2 regions of the Halomonas sp. ABH4_019 genome follow, and region 2 is predicted to be linked to the other one. Evidence: predicted binding sites of a transcription regulator. Region 2 holds the regulator's gene; the other holds the start of a gene.
The links. Region 2 encodes PhoB, which activates phosphate uptake and scavenging genes when phosphate is short. Its sites were predicted from a motif close to TGTCATANNNNTGTCANA; they were not measured.
Positions count from the first base shown of each region.

Region 1: the regulator PhoB is predicted to act here: its motif matches at 3,029-3,046, upstream of olsF (bifunctional ornithine lipid synthase OlsF).

Region 1 is NZ_JBSWWC010000002.1:317,842-327,827, forward strand. It holds gene lexA (transcriptional repressor LexA) at 160-630, shown strand; gene ACXAFN_RS08625 (IMPACT family protein) at 630-1,256, shown strand; gene olsF (bifunctional ornithine lipid synthase OlsF) at 1,197-2,969, opposite strand; gene ACXAFN_RS08635 (sodium ion-translocating decarboxylase subunit beta) at 3,105-4,427, opposite strand; gene oadA (sodium-extruding oxaloacetate decarboxylase subunit alpha) at 4,442-6,247, opposite strand; gene ACXAFN_RS08645 (OadG family protein) at 6,308-6,565, opposite strand; gene ACXAFN_RS08650 (tRNA dihydrouridine synthase) at 6,731-7,687, shown strand; tRNA gene ACXAFN_RS08655 (tRNA-Arg) at 7,840-7,916, opposite strand; tRNA gene ACXAFN_RS08660 (tRNA-Arg) at 7,985-8,061, opposite strand; tRNA gene ACXAFN_RS08665 (tRNA-Ser) at 8,084-8,176, opposite strand; gene csrA (carbon storage regulator CsrA) at 8,263-8,466, opposite strand; gene ACXAFN_RS08675 (aspartate kinase) at 8,632-9,882, opposite strand.
Region 2 is NZ_JBSWWC010000002.1:983,270-993,255, reverse strand. It holds gene ACXAFN_RS11795 (PstS family phosphate ABC transporter substrate-binding protein) at 33-980, shown strand; gene ACXAFN_RS11790 (ABC transporter permease subunit) at 1,048-2,274, shown strand; gene pstA (phosphate ABC transporter permease PstA) at 2,271-3,833, shown strand; gene pstB (phosphate ABC transporter ATP-binding protein PstB) at 3,863-4,675, shown strand; gene phoU (phosphate signaling complex protein PhoU) at 4,700-5,425, shown strand; gene cysZ (sulfate transporter CysZ) at 5,510-6,259, shown strand; gene phoR (phosphate regulon sensor histidine kinase PhoR) at 6,335-7,678, opposite strand; gene phoB (phosphate regulon transcriptional regulator PhoB) at 7,680-8,369, opposite strand; gene ubiA (4-hydroxybenzoate octaprenyltransferase) at 8,476-9,369, opposite strand; gene ACXAFN_RS11750 (chorismate--pyruvate lyase family protein) at 9,422-9,898, opposite strand.

The DNA of each region.
Region 1 (9,986 bases), 670 kb from region 2:
AAAAGATTTTCATCGCCAGTCGAGGGCGGCCGCAGGCCGCGTGGTGCTTGCCCTTCGCCCTCGCCTCGGGTGCGTGCCCCTTGCCAGATGCCCGTTGCCTGCTATGCTGGCCATGTACTGTATGTATCGACAGTCATTGCCGACGAGGAATGCCGCCCCATGTCACGCCTTGCCCCGCAGTACCTGTTTCGCCAGCCCAACCTGCCCATCGCCGAGGCCTGGGCGCCGCTCGATGCCGACGACCTGGTCGAGGTCCCGCTGCTCGGCAGCGTCGCCGCGGGCATGCCCATCGATGCCTGCATCGACGCCGGCAGCGTCGAGGTGCCGAGCCGGATGGTCAAGCGCAACACCTATGCACTGCGGGTATGCGGTGACTCCATGATCGATTGCAACATCTTCGACGGGGATGTGATCATCATCGAACGACGCGAGAGCGCCGAGAACGGCGAGACCGCCGTGGTGATGATCAACGACCAGGAGGTCACCCTGAAGAAGCTCTACATCGAGAAGTCCGGCGTGCGCCTGCAGCCGGCCAACGAGGCCATGCCGCCCATCTACTTGAAGAACAGCGACATCCAGGTGCTGGGCCTGGTGATGGGCGTGGTGCGCCAGCCGGACCTGGCCGCCTGATGCGCTACCCGGTGCCCGACCTGCCCGCCGGCGAGCGTCAGGAGAGCGAGCTCGAGGTCGAGAAGAGCCGCTTCCTCGCCTGGGTCTGCCATGCCCCGGACGCCGCCGCCTTCGAGACCCTGCTGGCCGCCGCACGCCATGCCCACCCCGGCGCCAGCCACCATTGCAGCGCCTTCATCGCCGGCCCGCCCGGCGAGCAGCAGGCGATCGGCTTCTCCGACGACGGCGAGCCCGGCGGCACCGCCGGGCGGCCGATGTACCAGGTGCTGCAGGGTGCGGGGCTCGGCCAGGTCGGCTGCGTGGTGATCCGCTACTTCGGCGGCACCAAGCTCGGCACCGGCGGCCTGGCCCGCGCCTATGGCCAGGCGGTCGCCGAGGCGCTGGAGACGTTGCCGCGGCGCGAGGTCACCGAGCGAGACCCGCTGCGGCTGAAGGTCGACTTCGCCGGCGAGGCCCAGGCCCGCGCCTGGTCCGCCGAGCACGACATCCCCGTGACCGCCGCCGACTACGCCGCCGACGGCGTGGTGCTGACCCTGGGCTGGCCGCGGGATCTCGACCGCGACCTGTCAGGGCTCACCGCACGGCTCAAGGGGCGCCTCGAGCCCCTCGACCCCGACGCCGCCTGACGCCGCTCCGATATAGCGCGCCCGTTTCTCCGGCCTGAGACGCGCCAGGTCCACCGCCACCAGGCCGTCGGTGCAGTAGCCGAAGGCGGTGTCCACGCCGAAGGCCAGGAAGCGGGTGCCCCCGGGTTCGGTGACCTCCACGTACTGCTTGTAGAGGGCCGGCACGCTGGCCCCCAGCGCCTGCAGGCCATGGCGCAGGCGCCGGAAATCCTCCCGGGCATCGTCGCCGCGAAACAGCCGCTCCGCCTCCAGCTGGCCCGCCCGGGAGATCCGCCAGGGCGTGCGTGGGCGCACGCGGCTCTCGGCATCGCCATGATAGTGGCGGTAATAGCTGACCAGCAGTTCCTTGGCCAGCGGCGGCAGGTGATTGGGCAACGTGACCGGCCCGAACAGCCAACGCACGTCGGGATGGCGGCGCAGGTAGGCGCCGAGCCCGATCCACAGGTAATCCAGGCTGCGCCGCCCCCAGTAGCGCGGCTGGACGAAGCTGCGCCCGAGCTCGAGCCCGTGGCGCCAGTCTTCCCAGGGCGCCTTCTCGAGATGAAAGATCGTGGCGCCATAGAGCCCTTCGACGCCGTGCCGGCCGAGGATGCGCCCCACCTCGCCGAGGCGATAGGCGCCGGCGATTTCCAGGTCGCGGTCGTCCCACAGCACCAGGTGGCGATAGTAGTCATCGAACGCGTCCAGGTCGCGCTTGCCCCCGCTGCCCTCGCCGACCCGGCGGAAGGCGATCTCGCGCAGCCGGCCGATCTCGCGCATCACCGCCGAGTCAGGCCGGCTGTCGAACAGCAGGATACGCTTGCCGTCGGCGGTTTCACCCAGCGACTCCGCCTCGCGCAGCTCCTCGCGCAGGCGTTGGCGCGGCTCTGGCCGCGCGATGCCGGTCTCGCCGACGAACACGCCACGGCGACCGCGCCCCAGCCGGTAGACGTGCTTGCGCAGCAGCTTGAGCTTGACCGAATTGGCCAGGTCGCCACGGTCGAAGCGCGCCAGCGGGATCGGTCCGCCGACCCGCAGCGCGATGTGCCGGCCGCGCTGGCGAAACATCTCGCCGGGCAACAGCAGCGGCCCCAGCTCGCTGCGCAGCGAGGTCAGGGCATAGAAGCGCGGGGAGTTGCGCCCGCGGACGTGGACCGGCAGCAGCGGCGCATCGGTGCGCCGCGCGGCATGCAGGAAGCCGGAGCGCCACCTGCCGTCGCACACGCCGCGCAGGCCGGCACGGGACACCTCGCCGGCCGGAAAGACGATCACCGCCCGCTCCGCCTCCAGGGCCTCGACCAACTGGGAGAGACTGCGGCGCAGGCCGCGCCGCGACAGGTTATCCACCGGCACGATCACGTCCGACAGCGGCGCCAGCTGCAGCAGCAGGTCGTTGGCCAGGACACTCACGTCCGGGCGCACCTCGGCCACCATGCGCAGCAGCGCCAGGCCGTCCAGCGCCCCAAGCGGATGGTTGGCGACCACCACCATCCGCCCGGTCTCGGGGATCTGCTCGCGATCACGGGACGACAGGGTATAGCCGACGTCGAGATGCTCGAACACCCGGTCGATGAACTCGCACCAGCCGAGCCGGCCGTGGCGTTCCAGGAAGTCGTTGATCTCGCGCTCGTGCACCAGGTGGCGCAGCCCCGCCACCAGCGGCCCGACCAGCCAGGGCGGCCGGACCGCCAGCCTTGGGGCCTTGTCGCGCAGGGCCCGCTCGATGTCGATCATGCCGCCTCCTCCTGGCCAGACGCCCCGGGGACGCCGATGCGCTCAGGCTAGGGACGGCAGGTGACAGGAAGATGGCGGCCGCAAGGACGAACGGCGCCCGAAGGGCGCCGTTACGCGTGCCGCGACGAGGCCGGCTCAGCCCAGGTACTTGATCATCACCCCGGCGGCCACCGCCGAGCCGATCACCCCGGCCACGTTGGGCCCCATGGCGTGCATCAGCAGGAAGTTGTGGGGATTGGACTCCAGCCCCACCTTGTTCGACACCCGCGCCGCCATGGGCACCGCCGAGACCCCGGCGGAGCCGATCAGCGGGTTGATCGGCATCTTGCTCACGGCATTGAGCAGCTTGGCCATCAGGATCCCGCAGGCGGTGCCGATGGCGAAGGCCACCATGCCCAGCGCCAGGATCCCCAGGGTCTCCACGGCCAGGAAGCGGTCGGCCATCAGCTTGGAGCCCACCGAGAGCCCCAGGAAGATGGTCACGGTGTTGATCAGCGCGTGCTGGGCGGTGTCGGAGAGCCGCTCCACCACCCCGCACTCGCGCATCAGATTGCCGAAGCAGAACATCCCCAGCAGCGGCGCGGCGTCCGGCAGGAACAGCACCACCAGCACCAGCAGGCTGATCGGGAAGACGATCTTCTCGCGCTTGGACACCGGGCGCAGCTGGGTCATGGCGATGCCGCGCTCGCGCTGCGTGGTCAGGGCGCGCATGATCGGCGGCTGGATCAGCGGCACCAGCGCCATGTACGAGTAGGACGCCACGGCGATGGCCCCCAGCAGCTCCGGCGCCAGGATGCTCGACACGTAGATCGAGGTGGGGCCGTCGGCGCCGCCGATGATGCCGATGGCGGCGGCCTGGTTCAGCGAGAAGTCCATCCAGCCCAGCGTGGTCATGCCCACCGCCCCGAGCAGGGTGGCGAAGATGCCGAACTGGGCGGCGGCGCCCAGGAACAGGGTCCGCGGGTTGGCCAGCAGCGGGCCGAAGTCGGTCATCGCCCCCACGCCCATGAAGATCACCAGCGGCGCGATGCCCGAGGCGATGGCCACGCTGTAGAACTGGTACAGCATGCCGTGGGCGAAGCCGGCCCCCAGGGCGACGTCATTGGCGGCGCGGATCAGCTCCGGGCCGGTATCGCCGTGCAGCGCCTCGCCGACGGCATGGCGCCAGGCCTCGACCCCGGCGCCGGGCGCCAGGTCCAGTTGCAGGGCGGCCGCCAGCGAGCGCAGCAGCTCCGCGCCGGCCAGGTGAGCGGCCTGCTCGGCGGCCGACAGCGCCAACCCGGCCTCGGGAATGTTGGCCAGGATGCCGCCGAAGCCGATCGGCACCAGCAGCAGCGGCTCGAACTTCTTGGCGATGGCCAGCCACAGCAGCAGCAGGCCCACCGCCAGCATCACCGCCTGGCCCGGGCTCAGGTTGTAGAGCCCCGAGCCGGTCCACAGGGTCAGAATCTTGTCGATCATGCATCCGTCCTTTAAAGCACCACCAGAGCGTCGCCCACGGCCACGCTGTCGCCTTCGCCGACCTTGACCGCGGAAACGGTGCCGGCGCTCGCCGCACGCACCTCGGTCTCCATCTTCATGGCCTCGAGGATGATCACCACGTCGCCCTCGACCACCCGGTCACCGGGCTTGACGCAGACCTTGAAGATGTTACCGGCGAGCGGCGCGCTGATGGTCTCGCCGGGCGATGCTTCGCTGGAGGACTCGGCCGGCGCCGCCGGGGCGGCGGCGCTGCCCTGCTCCTGGACGCGTTCGATCTCGCCGCCCTCGGCGACCTCGACCACGTAGGCCTTGCCGTTGACGGTGACGGTATAGGTCTCCGGACCGCCGGCCGGCGCGGCGGCCGGTCCCTGAGCGGCGACCTGGGCGTCGGGGGCCTGGGGGGCGGGTTCGAAGGCCTCGGGGTCGTCGCGATGCTTGAGGAACTTCAGCCCGATCTGCGGGAACAGCGCATAGGTCAGGACATCGTCGATCTCGCGCTCGCCCTCGGCCAGGCGAATGCCCTCGGCCCGGGCCTTCTCGCCGAGCTCGTCGGACAGCCGGTCCATCTCCGGGGCGAGGTTGTCGGCGGGCCGGCAGGTGATCGGCTCGCCCCCCTCCAGCACCCGGGCCTGGAGCTCGGCGTTGTAGGACGCCGGGGCGGCGCCGTACTCGCCCTTGAGCAGCGCCTGGACCTCCTTGGAGATCGACTTGTATCGGCTGCCCATCATCACGTTCATCACCGCCTGGGTGCCGACGATCTGCGAGGTCGGCGTGACCAGCGGAATGTAGCCGAGGTCCTCGCGTACCCGCGGAATCTCCTCGAGCACCTCGTCGAGACGGTCGCCGGCGCCCTGCTCCTTGAGCTGGCTCTCCATGTTGGTGAGCATGCCGCCCGGCACCTGGGCCACCAGGATGCGCGAGTCGATGCCCTTGAGAGAGCCCTCGAAGGCGGCGTACTTCTTGCGCACCTCGCGGAAGTAGGCGGCGATGTCCTCGAGCGCCTCGAGGTCGAGCCCGGTGTCGCGCTCGGTGCCCTTGAGCATCGCCACCAAGGATTCGGTGGGGCTGTGGCCGTAGGTCATCGACATCGAGGAGATGGCGGTGTCGACGTTGTCGACGCCGGCCTCGGCGGCCTTCAGCGCGGTGGCGGTGGACAGGCCGGTGGTGGCGTGGCTATGCAGGTGAATGCGCATATCCAGCGTCGACTTCAACCGGCTGACCAGTTCATAGGCGGTATAGGGGGTGAGCAGGCCGGCCATGTCCTTGATCGCCAGGGAGTCGGCGCCCATGTCGGCGATGCGGCGGCCGAGTTCGACCCAGCCGTCCAGGGTGTGCACCGGGCTCACCGTGTAGGAGAGCGTGCCCTGGGCATGGCCATCATTGGCCTTGACCGCCTGGATGGCGCGTTCCAGGTTGCGCGGGTCGTTCATGGCGTCGAACACGCGGAAGACGTCGACGCCGTTGGTGCGGGCACGCTCGACGAAGCGGTCGACCACGTCGTCGGCATAGTGGCGATAGCCGAGCAGGTTCTGGGCCCGCAGCAGCATCTGCTGGCGGGTGTTGGGCATGGCCGCCTTCAGCGCCCGTATCCGCTCCCAGGGGTCCTCGCCCAGGTAGCGGATACAGGCGTCGAAGGTGGCCCCGCCCCAGGATTCCAGGGACCAGAAGCCGATCCGATCGAGTTTCTCGGCGATCGGCAGCATGTCGTCCAGGCGCAGCCGGGTGGCGAACAGGGACTGGTGAGCGTCGCGCAACACCACGTCGGTGATGCCGAGCGGGCGGGCGGTGTCGTTCATGGGGAGTCCTTTATCGTTATTCAGGGATCAGGGGGAAAGCTGGCGCGCGGGGCGGCCGACTCAGCGGCGGTGCTCGCGGCGATAGCGATGGATCGCCGCGCCGAGCACGGCCATCAGCTCATCGTCGCGAGCCGCGGAGGCCGGCGCGGGCGCAGGCGCCGACGGGGCGGCGTCGGCCGAGGGCTCGGGGAAGACCCGGCCGATGAACGTCGACATCAGGGTGGTGACGATGACCAGCACGGTCAGAAAGACGAACACGAACCCCATGCCGAGGCCCATCAGGGCGAAGCCCTCGTTGAACAGCTGCATATCCTGCATGTGGTTTTCTCCTCGCTGGCATCCTCACGTCTCGTCCGCCTGCGGACGAGTTGCGTCGCGATGACGATGATATAAGCTGCCACACTTCCCAAGAATCGCGATGATGCCATGGTGGAAGTCGACGTTGTTAATTTACTACATCCGGGGCGAATCGGCCTAGCCCCCATGGAAGGGGTGATCGACGCCATCACCCGCGACCTGCTGACCCGCGTGCCCGGCTTCGACTGGACGGTCACCGAGTTCGTGCGGGTCGTCGACACCCGGCTGCCGCCGCGGGTCTTCCATCGGCACTGCCCCGAACTCGCCGAGGCGCGACCCGTCACGCCTGCCGGGGTGCCGGTGCACCTGCAGCTGCTGGGCTCGGACCCGGCGGCGCTGGCGGCCAATGCCCGGCAGGCCCTGCGCCTCGGCGCCACCAGCCTGGACCTCAACTTCGGCTGCCCGGCCAAGCTGGTCAATCGCCACGACGGCGGCGCCTCCATGCTGCGCGATCCCCGTCGGGTGCGCGCCGCCGTGGCCGCCGCGCACGACGCCGTGGGCGACGCCATCCCGGTGACCGCCAAGGTGCGGCTGGGCTTCGCCGACCGGAGGCTGGCACTGGCCTGCGCCCAGGCCGCCGAAGACGGCGGCGCCCGCCAGCTGGTGGTGCACGCCCGCACCCGCGACGAGGGCTATCGGCCGCCGGCCCACTGGGAATGGGTCGGCCGCATCCGCGCCCGGCTGGCGATCCCGGTGATCGCCAACGGCGACATCTGGACCCTGGAGGATTACTGGCAGGCCCGCACCCTCTCGGGCTGCCGCGACGTCATGCTCGGCCGCGGCGCCCTCGCCGACCCCGCCCTGGCGCCCCGGATCCGCCACTGGCAGGCCACCGGAGAGCGCCTGCCGGCCACCACCTGGGGCGCAAGAGCGCGGGTGCTGGCCGACTATGCTGCAATGCAGCGTAGCATACTTCCCGACAAGATCGTGGTCTCGCTCCTTAAACAATGGTTGAACCATATGCGCGGCCGAGACGCCGAGGCGGCGCGGCGCTTCCAGGCCCTGCGCCGCCTCACCGAGCTGGACGCCTTCCTCGCCGGCCTGTGCGCCGACGAACGCCGGGATATCGTCCTGCCCGCCTGAGACGACACAAAAAAAGGGCGCTCGTCGCGATGCGACGGCGCCCGAACGATCGCGGAGTCGGGGCCCCTCTGTGGGCACGTCCGCTCCGGCTAGCGAGAAAAGGGGAAATGAAAACAGAAGACCCGCCCTCTCATGGAGGACGGGTCGAAATCTGGCGCGCCCGGGAGGATTCGAACCTCCGACCACCTGATTCGTAGTCAGGTACTCTATCCAGCTGAGCTACGGGCGCTGATGACGGCGACGATTCACCGTGAGGACGTGTCTAATGGCAGCGTGCCTGACTCCGTCCGGAGAAGATGGCGCGCCCGGGAGGATTCGAACCTCCGACCACCTGATTCGTAGTCAGGTACTCTATCCAGCTGAGCTACGGGCGCGGATCTTCTTGCGCGTCGATGATGGCGGAGAGGGAGGGATTCGAACCCTCGAAGAGGCTATAAACCCCTTACTCCCTTAGCAGGGGAGCGCCTTCAGCCACTCGGCCACCTCTCCCGCATCGACAGGTGCGTATCCTACCGATTTGGCAGGGCAATGTCCAGCGCCTTCGGGATTTTTTCTCGGGCGACGGACATCGCGATTCAGGCTCCGGTCTCGCCGTCGTCGGCATCCACGTCGGTCTTCTCGCGCTGAATGCGCTGATAGATCTCCTCGCGATGCACGGCAACGTCCTTGGGAGCGTTGACGCCGATACGGACCTGGTTCCCCTTGACGCCCAGCACGGTGACGGTGATGTCGTCACCGATCATCAGGGTCTCGCCGACACGGCGGGTCAGAATTAGCATGACTGATCTCCTTCTCAGACTTCTGACAGCGGGATGCTCGTCTGCGCCGGCCCCGGCGGCTGGCGTCGACCATGACACTCCATGGGCTCGTTGAAAGGAAGCCCGTTGCACGGGACTGCCATGGACTCCCTACAAGCGTAGAAGCTGACGACGGTCTACGACGCCTTATTCGCTCTCGATGTCGTCCTTGTCCAGTCCGAAGGCCTGGTGCAGAGCGCGCACGGCGAGCTCCATGTGCTTCTCGTCGACCACCACCGAGATCTTGATCTCGGAGGTGGAGACCATGCGAATGTTAATGTTTTCCTCGGACAGCACGCGGAACATCTTGGAGGCCACGCCGGCGTGGGAACGCATGCCGACGCCCACCAGGGAGACCTTGGCGATCTTGTCGTCGCCCTTGACCTCGCCCTCGCCCAGGGCGGGCAGCACCTGCTCCTCGAGGATGCGCAGGGTCTGCTTGTAGTCGCCTTTGGCGACGGTGAAGGTGAAGTCGGTGTAGTCGCCGGCCGGCGCCACGTTCTGCACGATCATGTCGATCTCGATGTTGGCATCGGCGATCGGGCCCAGGATCTTCGAGGCCACGCCCGGCACGTCCGGGGTGTTGAGCAGGGTCAGCTTGGCCTCGTTGGCGGTGAAGGCGATACCGGAGATCAGCGGTTCTTCCATGGAGTCCTCGTCTTTGTCGGAGTCTGCAACGATCAGGGTGCCGGGGCCGTCCTGGAAACTGGACAGCACGCGCAGCGGGACGTTGTACTTGCCGGCGAATTCGACGGCGCGAATCTGCAGCACCTTGGAGCCGAGGCTGGCCAGCTCCAGCATTTCCTCCACGGTGATGGAGTCCAGGCGCTGGGCGCGGGAGCAGACGCGGGGGTCAGTGGTGTAGACGCCGTCGACGTCGGTGTAGATCTGGCACTCGTCGGCGTTCAGGGCCGCGGCCAGGGCCACGCCGGTGGTGTCGGAGCCGCCGCGACCGAGGGTGGTGATGTTGCCCTCCTCGTCGACGCCCTGGAAGCCGGCGACCACGGCCACCTGGCCGTCGTCCAGGTCCTGGCGCATGTCGTCGGTCTCGATGCGCTGGATGCGCGCCTTGGTGTGGGCGCTGTCGGTCATGATGCCGACCTGGGAGCCGGTGTAGGAGGTGGCCGGCACGCCGAGCTTGTGCAGGGCCATGGTCAGCAGCGAGATGGTCACCTGCTCGCCGGTGGAGACCAGCATGTCCATTTCGCGCGGGGTCGGCTCGTCGTTGATGTCGTTGGCCAGGCCGATCAGGCGGTTGGTCTCGCCGCTCATGGCGGAGACCACGACCACGACCTGATGGCCGGCGTCACGGAAGCCCTTGACCTTCTCGGCCACGGCCTTGATGCGCTCCACGGAGCCCACCGAGGTGCCGCCGAACTTCTGTACGTATAGTGCCATGCGTCGTTGTCCCTCGTGTCGGTTAGCGTTGGAAGTTGAGAAAAGCGTGATGGAAGCCGGATGGACCAGGGGCCGAAGGCATCACTGCCTTCGGCCCCTGATGA
Region 2 (9,986 bases):
CTGTGCGCCCCGCCACCGCGGTAGGAGACAGCATGCTGCGATCCCTTCGACGATACCTGACGGTCTGGCTGCTGGTGCTGGCCGCCGCCGGAAGCGCCCCGGCCACGGCCGACCACCACCTCGGCACCCTGGACACCGTGGGCTCCGATACCATGGCCGGCCTGATGCTGCGCTGGGGCGAACTGCTGGGACGACGCTACCCGGGGCTGCGGCTGCAGCTCCAGGCCAGCGGTTCGGCCAGTGCGCCGCCGGCCCTGACCGCCGGGACCACCCTGGTGGGCCCCATGTCGCGGCCCATGGACCCGGCCGAGCGCGAGGCCTTCGTGGAGCGCCATGGCTATCCGCCCCAGGCGGTGGTGGTGGCGCAGGATGCCCTGGTGGTGGTGGTGCAGCGTCACAACCCGCTGACGAGCCTGTCGCGTCGCCAGCTCGATGCCATCTTCTCCGAGTCCCGGCGCTGCGGGGCCGCCCAGGGCCTTCGTCGCTGGCGGGACCTGGGGCTCGAGCGGCCCGCCGGGCGCATCGTGCTGCATGGCCGCAATGCCGTCTCCGGCACCCACGGGCTCTTTCGTCGCGAGGCGCTGTGCGGCGGCAGCTTCCGGCCCGAGGTCAACGAGCATCCCGGCTCGGCCGCGGTGGTGGCCGCGGTGGCCGACGATCCCCTGGCCATCGGCTATGCCGGCCTCAATCACCTGACGCCCAGCGTGCGGGCGGTGCCCCTGCGCGACGGCGCGGGGCGCCTGCATGCCCCGGATCCCGACTCGGTACGCAGCGGCGCCTATCCCCTGGTCCGGCAGCTGCGCCTCTACGTCAATCGGCCGCCGGGCGAGTCGTTGCCGCCCGCCGAGCGCGCCTTTCTCGAGCTGGTGCTGTCCGAGCAGGGGCAGGAGGTGGTCGACGAGCTCGGCTTCGCCTCGCTGTCGGCGTCGTCGCTGGCCCGGCAGCGGCGGCGGCTCGGCTTGGTCGGCGACGGAGGGTGACACTGTCACCCGATTGTCACGACAATGTCGTATCGTTCCGCTACCCCCACGAGTGCCGCCGTCCATCATGCACGAACCTTCCCCCTCCCCGCTGTTGCGACGCCGCCTGAGACAGGGCCGTGACCGCCTCGGCACCGCCCTGATCACCGCCGGTGGCATCGGCGTGATCGCCGCGGTGATGGCGATCGGGGTGTTCCTGGTGGTGGAGGTGCTGCCGCTGTTCTGGCCGTCGTCCGGCGAGGCGCCGGCGGTGAGCGTCGAATCCCTGTGGTTGCCCCAGGACTATGCCGCTCTGGAGTCCCCCGGCCAGCGCTGGCAGCCGGCCCTGCCCGCGGGCGATCCCGGGCCGCGCTTCGGCATGGCGCCGCTGGCCTGGGGCACGCTGGAGGCGGCGGCCTGGTCGCTGATGATCGCCGTGCCCCTGGCGCTCGGCGCGGCCGCCCACTCGTCGCTGTTCATGGCGCGCCGGCTGCGCGCCCACCTCAAGCCGACCCTGGAGCTGATGGAGGCCCTGCCCGGGGTGGTCATCGGCTTTATCGCCGGCCTGGTGCTGGCGCCCTGGCTGGAGCGCCACCTGGGCTTGGGCCTGACCCTGCTGCTGCTGCTGCCCCCCGGGCTGCTGCTCGGCGGGGCGCTGTGGAACCGGCTGCCTGCGGGGCTCAGGAACCGCCTGCCGCTGGGCTGGTCGGCGCTGTGGCTGCTGCCCTGGCTATGCCTGCTGTGGCTCGCGGCGCGCTGGCTGGCGCCCGGGCTGGAGGCCTGGTGGTTCGACGGCGATCTGCGCCACTGGCTGGCCACCAGCCTGGGGCTCGACTATGCCAACCGCAATGCCATCATCGTCGGCATGGCCATGGGCTTCGCGGTGATGCCGAGCATCTATGCCCTGGCCGAGGACGCCCTGTCCGGGGTGCCCGCGAGCCTCGCCGAGGGCGCCCAGGCGCTCGGGGCGACGCGCTGGCAGACCCTGTGGCGGGTGGTGCTGCCCGCCGCGGCCCCGGGCGTGCTGTCGGCGGTGATGATCGGCGCCGGGCGCGCCGTGGGCGAGACCATGATCGTGCTGATGGCCAGCGGCAATACCGCCCTGATGACCGCCAGCCCCCTCGACGGCCTGCGCTCGATGGCCGCCAGCATCGCTATCGAACTGCCCGAGGCCGCCCCGGGGGGCACCCACTATCGGCTGCTGCTGCTGGCCGCGCTGCTGCTGTTCGCCTTCACCTTCCTGGTCAACACCCTGGCCGAGGTGGTCCGGACCCGGCTGCGGCGGCGCTACCGGCGTCTGGGGGATCCCTCATGAGGTGGCCATGGCGGCGTGCGTCTCGCGCCCGGCTGCCCCGGGGCGAAGGGCCCTGGGCCTGGCTGGCCGCCGGCAGCGTGTCGCTGTCGGTGCTGCTGCTGGGGCTGCTGCTGGGGCTGCTGGCCACGCGGGGGCTGGGGCATTTCTGGCCCGGCGACCTGGCCCAGCTGACCCTGACCGACGGCCGCACCCTGGCCGGTCGCGCGGTGAAGCAGGTGCCGTTGCCCGGTGGCGAGGGCGAGGAGCGGCTGTATCGCACCGACAATCGCGACCTGGACGGCGCCATCTGGACCTGGGTGCCGGTGGCGGACATCGAGACGCTGGCCCATCCCCGCGACCTGGTGACGCTGGAGCGCGACCGCTGGGGCGCCTTCGTGGGGCGGCTGGTGGCCTGGTCGCCCGCCGAGGGGGAGCGCCGCGAGGGCGCGGCGGCCTGGCAGGCCCTGCAGGCACGACTGGCGGTCTTCGAGCGCCAGCGCGAGGCGATCGAGCGGCTACGCGAAGAGGCGCTGCTGCCCCTGGCCCGGCAGATCGAGGCCCAGGGCGAGCGCCCCGGGACCTCCCGCGCCCTGGCGGACGTCCAGGCGCGGATCCGTGAGCTGCGCGAGGCCATGGCGGGGGACATCCTGGTGCTGGAGAGCGCCGATGGCCGGCGCCTGCGCCAGCCCGCCGAGGAGGTGTTGCGCGCGCTTCGCCCCAACGCCATGGGGCCCGGCGCCAAGCTCGCCGCCTGGGGCGAGGGCGTGTGGCGCTTCCTGTCGGACGGGCCGCGGGCGGCCAACGCCGAGGGCGGCGTCTGGCCGGCGATCTTCGGCACCGTCCTGCTGGTGATGCTGATGTCGCTGGTGGTCACCCCCTTTGGCGTGCTGGCGGCGGTCTACCTCAACGAGGTGGCCCATCAGGGACGCCTCACCCGGTTGGTGCGCATCGGCGTGCGCAACCTGGCCGGTGTCCCCTCCATCGTCTATGGGGTGTTCGGCCTGGGGGTGTTCGTCTACGGCCTCGGCGGCCACCTGGACCAGTGGTTCTTCGAGGACTCGCTGCCTTCGCCGACCTTCGGCACCGGCGGCCTGCTGTGGGCCTCGCTGACCCTGGCGCTGCTGACCCTGCCGGTGGTGATCGTGGCCACTGAAGAGGGGCTGGCGCGGATTCCCGACCGCCAGCGCGAGGGGGCCCTGGCGCTGGGCGCGACGCGCCTGGAGATGCTGACCCGGGTGGTGCTGCCGATGGCCATGCCGGCGATGCTCACCGGGGTGATCCTGGCGGTGGCCCGGGCCGCCGGCGAGGTGGCACCGCTGATGCTGGTGGGGGTGGCCAAGCTGGCGCCCCAGGTGCCGGTGGACGGCGAGTTTCCCTTCCTGCATCTTGAGAGGAAGTTCATGCATCTGGGCTACCACATCTTCGACGCCGCCTTCCACGGTAACGATGTCCAGGCGGCGATGCCGCTGGTCTATGCCACGGCGCTGCTGCTGGTGGTGGTGATCCTGGTGCTTAACCTGACTGCAATATTTCTGCGGCATCATCTCAGATCACGCCACGGCAGCCTCTCGCGGCACTGAGACGAGGCCGTGGCACCGAGGGGTATGCGATGCCGGTCAAGCGGGACCCGGCTCCGCGGCGCGGAGCCTTCGTCGACTTTACGCCCGAGGCCTCCTGCCTGGAGGTCTCGGGCTTCGGGCTGCGCTACGGCGACAAGCCGGCGCTGCGCGACCTGACGCTGCGGGTGCCGCGTCACCGGGTCACCGCCTTCATCGGCCCCTCGGGATGCGGCAAGTCGACCTTGCTGCGCGCCCTCAACCGGTTGCACGACCTCAACGAGGACGTGCACCGGGAGGGCGAGATTCGCCTCGAGGGGCAGGACATCCATGCCCCCGAGGTGGCGGTGGCCGAGCTGCGCCGGCGGGTGGGAATGGTGTTCCAGGCGCCCAACCCCTTCCCGATGTCGATCTACGACAACGTGGCCTTCGGGCTGCGGCTGCAGGGCGGGCTGCGCAAGCGCCGCATCGACGATATCGTCGAGTGGTCGCTGCGCTCGGCGGCCCTCTGGGAAGAGGTGAAGGACCGGCTCCAGGCCTCCGCCTGGTCGCTGTCCGGCGGCCAGCAGCAGCGCCTGGTGATCGCCCGCACCCTGGCGGTGGGGCCCGAGGTGCTGTTGCTCGACGAGCCGGCCTCGGCCCTGGACCCGATCTCGACGCTCAAGGTGGAGGAGCTGATCCGCAACCTGAAGTCGAGCCTGACCCTGGTGCTGGTCACCCACAACATGCAGCAGGCGGCGCGGGTCTCGGACTACACCGCCTTCCTGCAGGACGGCGAACTGGTGGAGTACGCCCCCACCGACACCCTGTTCACCAATCCGCGCCTGAGGCGCACCGAGAACTACATCACCGGACGCATGGCCTGACGCCTGCGCCCTCAGGAGAGTCTCATGGACATCACCAGCGATATCCACAGCCAGCATATCTCGCGGCAGTTCAATCATGAGCTCGAGGAGCTCAAGACCCACCTGATGGCCATGGGCGGCCTGGTCGAGAAGCAGGTGCAGGACGCGGTCCGCTCGCTGCTCGACGGCGACTCCGCCCTGGCCGAGCGGGTCGTCGACAACGACCGCGCCGTCAACGACATGCAGATCAAGATCGACGACGAGTGCACCCGGGTACTGGCCCGCCGCCAGCCCGCCGCCTCCGACCTGCGCCTGGTGCTGGCGGTGATCCGCGCCGCCTCCGACCTGGAGCGCATCGGCGACGAGGCCAGCAAGATCGCCCGCAATGCCCTGGAACTGGTCGAGAGCCACAACGGCAGCCGCGGCTTCGTCGAGGTGCGCATCATCAGCGAGCACGTGCGCAGGATGGTGCGCGACTCCCTGACCGCCTTCGCCCGTTTCGATACCGAGCTGGCGATGCAGGTGGTCCAGGAGGACGACCAGGTCGACAGCGAGTACCGGTCCGCCATGCGCTCGCTGATGACCTTCATGATGGAGGACGCCCGGTCGATCTCGCCGGTGCTCGGCATCATGTGGATCCTGCGCGCCCTGGAGCGCGTCGGCGACCACGCCAACAATCTGGCCGAATACGTGATCTATCTGGTCAAGGGACTCGACATCCGCCACACGGACCCGGAAGATCTCGGCGACGAGGTGCACGGCGATCGCTGAACCGCGGTCGTCCGGCGCTGTCTATGAGTCGGCCGTCGCCCCTGGCGACGGCCGACGTCGTCGTGTACGGAGGAAATGACACCGATGCTGGATGCCTTCACGGCGCTGTCCCGGGGGACCCGCCTGGTCTATACCCCCGGCCTGCGCCGCTACGTGTTCCTGCCGATCCTGGCCAACCTGGTGGTCTACGCGGCCATGCTGAGCTATGTGCTCACCCACTTCGGCGGCTGGCTGGATGGCTGGATGGCCATGGTGCCGGGCTGGCTCGACTGGCTGTCGTGGCTGATCTGGCCGCTGTTCGTGCTCAGCCTGGGGCTGATGGTGTTCTTCAGCTTCACCCTGGTGACGCAGCTGATCGCCGCGCCCTTCTACGGCCTGCTGGCCGAGAGGGTCGAGCGCGAGGTCACCGGTCGGCCGCCGCTGGACGATCGCGGCCTGGTGCGCACCGGCGTCGACGCCCTGGGCCGCGAGCTGGTCAAGCTGGGCTATATCCTGCCGCGCATGCTGGCGCTGTTCGTGATCGGCTGGATCCCGCTGCTCAACCTGGCCGCCCCGCTGCTGTGGCTGCTGTTCACGGCGTGGATGGTGGCGGTCACCTACCTCGACTACCCCATGGACAACAACCAGGTGACCTTCGCCGACATGCGCCGCCGGCTCGCGGCGCGGCGCTGGCCGACGCTCACCTACGGCGGCTGGGTGATGCTGATCACCTGGCTACCGCTGGCCAACCTCTTCCTGCTGCCCGGCGCGGTGGCCGGGGCGGTGCTGATGTGGGAGGAACACTATCGTGTCCTGACGCCCGACGCCGGCCGGGCGACGCCGCCGGCACGGTAAAGACAGAGCGCCGGCTTATCCACAGTCGGCGGCCCGCGTCGGGTTGTGGATAGTCGCGCGGGGACGGGCGCCGAATCAGCGAGCGTTGCCGGATCGGGGCAGGCCCACGGCCGGCTCCTCCCCCGCGGCGGCCGCGGTCAGGCGCTCGGCGGGGAAGACGCAGCGGAAGGTGGCGCCCTCGCCGAGCCGCGAGTCGATCTCCAGCCGGGCATCGTGGCGCAGCAGCACGTGCTTGACGATGGCGAGCCCCAGGCCGGTGCCGCCGGTAGCGGTGCTGCGCCCCTTGTCGACCCGGTAGAAGCGTTCGGTGAGCCGCGGGATGTGCAGCGGGTCGATGCCCTCGCCGTCGTCTTCCACCTCCAGGCAGGCGCCGTCCTGCCAGGGGCGCCAGCGCAGCACGATGCGGCTGTCCTCGCCGGCGTAGCGCACGGCGTTGAAGGCCAGGTTGGAGACGGCGCTGTGCAGTTCCTTCTCCGAGCCGAGCAGGCCGCGGGGCTCCTCGACCTCGACCTCGAGCCGGTGCCGGCCGTCGGACAGCGCCTCGGCGTCGCGGCGCACCGCCTCGAGCAGGCTGGCCGGGTCCAGGCGAACGTCGTCCTGGCCGCCACGGTCGTTCTCCAGCCGCGACAGCAGCAGCAGGTCGTTGACCAGGTTCTGCATGCGCTGGGTCTGGCTCTGCATCTGCCCGATGCCCCGGGCGAGCCGCTCGGGCAGCAGCTCGGCCATGTCGCCGTAGGTCTCGAGATAGCCCGCCAGCACGGTGAGCGGGGTGCGCAGCTCGTGGGAGACGTTGGCCACGAAGTCGCGGCGCATCTGCTCGAGGCGGTGCAGGCGGGTGATGTCGCGGGCCATCAGCAGTCGCTCGTCGTCGCCGTACAGGGTGATCTGGAACTGCAGGATCATGTTCTCGTCGATCGGCGACGACAGGGTCAGCGGCTCGCTGTAGGCCCGGGCATGGAAGTAGTCGACGAAGCGCGGGTCGCGCAGCAGGTTGGTGATGTGCTGACCGCGGTCGTGGGCCGGCTGCAGGCCCAGCATGCGCTCGGCGGCGCTGTTCCACCACTCCATGTCGCCATGGCGGTCGAGCATCACCACGCTGTCGCGCATGGCCTCCGAGGACTCCTGGATGCGCCTCAGGGTATCGCGCAGCCGCCGCTGGGTGATGCGCTGGCCCTTCTGGTAGCGATACAGGCGGTCGAACAGCTCGCCCCACAGCCCCGAGGCCGCCGGGGGCTCGTCATGAGGGTGATGGGTCAGCCATTCCTGCAGGGCGCGCAGCTGGCGCAGGTGGTAGAAGAGATACAGGCCCAGCGCCACGGCGATGCCGGCGCCGACCAGGGCGAAGGGCCAGCCGACCAGGGCGCCGGCGGCCACTAGGGCCCCCAGCCGCCACAGTTCGCGTCGCCACAGCCGGCCCACGTCAGCCCTTGGTGGAGAAGCGGTAGCCGGTACCGCGCACGGTCTGGATCAGCTGCTGGTGCGGTTCGCCCAGGGCCTTGCGCAGGCGGCGGATGTGCACGTCCACGGTGCGCTCCTCGACGTAGACGTTGCCGCCCCACACCTGGTCGAGCAGCTGGCCGCGGGTGTAGGCGCGCTCCTGGTGGGTCATGAAGAACTGCAGCAGGCGGTACTCGGTGGGGCCGATCTCCAGCGACCGGCCGTCGACGCTGACCCGGTGGCTGACCGGGTCGAGCATCAGCCCGTCGACCTCCACCGGGTCCTCGACGCCCCGCGGCGTGGCCCGGCGCAGCACCGCCTTGAGCCGCGCCACCAGTTCCCGTGGCGAGAAGGGCTTGGTGATGTAGTCGTCGGCCCCGGCGTCGAGCCCCTGGATCTTGTTGTCCTCCTCGCCCTTGGCGGTGAGCATGATGATCGGTAGCTCGGCGGTGCTCTCCTCGCGCTTGAGCCGGCGGGCAAGCTCGATGCCGCTGGTGCCGGGCATCATCCAGTCCAGCAGCACCAGGTCGGGCTGGTGGTCGACGACCATGGCGTGGGCGGTCTGGGCATTGTCCGCCTCGAGGACGCGATAGTCGGCCATCTCCAGCGCCACGGCGATCATCTCGCGGATCGGCGCCTCATCATCGACGATCAGTACGGTCTTGGCGGTCATCCCGGGGCCTCATGGTCAAGGTCAATGACAGGTTGGTGACGATGACAGCATGTCCTTGTGACAATACCGTGACAGCCGCCGCCTGTCGCCCTCGGCTCGGCGGGCTTCAGCCGCCGACGCCGGGCCACAGCGAGAGCGCGATGCCGGCGAATACCAGCAGTCCCGACCAGTGATTGTTGAGGAAGGCCTGGAAGCAGCGCTCGCGCTCCCGGTGGCGGATCAGCCGCTGCTGGTGCACGAAGGTGGCCGCCATGGCGGCGAGCCCCAGCCAGAAGAAGCCGCCCAGCCCGAGGCGCTGGCCGGCCCAGGCCAGCAGCGCCAGGGTCGCCAGCTGCAGCAGGCCGATGATCAACTTGTCGGCGCGGCCGAACAGCACCGCGGTGGACTTGATGCCGATCCTGAGATCGTCGTCCCGGTCGACCATGGCGTACTCGGTGTCGTAGGCCACGGTCCACAGCACGTTGGCGGCGAACAGCAGCCACGCCTCCAGGGGCAGGTGGCCGAGCACCGCGCCGAAGGCCATGGGGATCGCCCAGGAGAAGGCCGCCCCCAGCACCACCTGGGGGAAATGGGTGTAGCGCTTCATGAAGGGGTAGACGAAGGCCAGGATCACGCCGCCCACCGACAGCATCACGGTGAAGGGGTTGGTGAGCCACACCAGGGCGAAGGCCGCCAGCACCAGGGTCGCGAACAGCGCCTTGGCCTCGCCCTCGCTGATGCGCCCGGTGGCCAGCGGGCGGTCCCTGGTGCGCTTGACGTGGCCGTCGAAGTGGCGGTCGGCGTAGTCGTTGACCACGCAGCCCGCGGCGCGCATCAGGTAGACCCCGGCGACGAAGATCAGCAGCAGCCGACGCTCGGGGAGGCCCGCGGTGGCCACCCACAGCGCCCATAGCGTCGGCCACATCAGCAGCCAGGTGCCGATGGGGCGGTCGAGGCGGGTCAGGTGCAGGAAATCGGGTAGCCGGGTCAGCCCCCTGGGGCGCATCAGGGTACGTTCCATGCGGGTCTCTTCTCGAAGGGTCGGGTCGGACGACAGGGGTTTCAGACGCAGCCTATCGTGCCGGAAGCGCCAGGTCATCCGCCATGGCGTCGAGGAAGAACTCCTGGACCAGCACCGCGAAGCGGCCGTGACGCAGCACCGAACGGCGGCCCCAGGGGCCCGGCGCGCCGCGCCCGGGGGCCGGGTCGGCGCTGACCTCGATGGGGCCTCGCACCAGGTCCGGCTGGCGGAACAGCCAATGACCCAGCGAACGCTCGCCCAGGCGCTCGAGCCGCTGGCCGCGCAGGCGGTGCAGCGGCGCCACCGAGCGCGCCATCACCCAGGGGTGGTCGTCGAGGCACAGGGACACCTCGCGCAGCCAGACCCGGCGCGTGGGGGGAATGCCCAGCGCCAGGGCCTCGTCGCGACGCGGCCGGCCCAGGCGCTGGTCGAGCAGGCGCACCCGGAAGCGGCGCGGCGCCCCGGCCTCGGTCAGGCGCAGGGTTAGCGAGTCCCGGGAGGCGACCCAGCGCCACCAGGCCGCGCTCATAGCGGGGCGAGCCGCCGCCAGGGGGCGCCATCGGGGGGCGAGGGCCGGGCCGTGATTCACCGTACTACTCCGCGTCCAATCCAGGGGG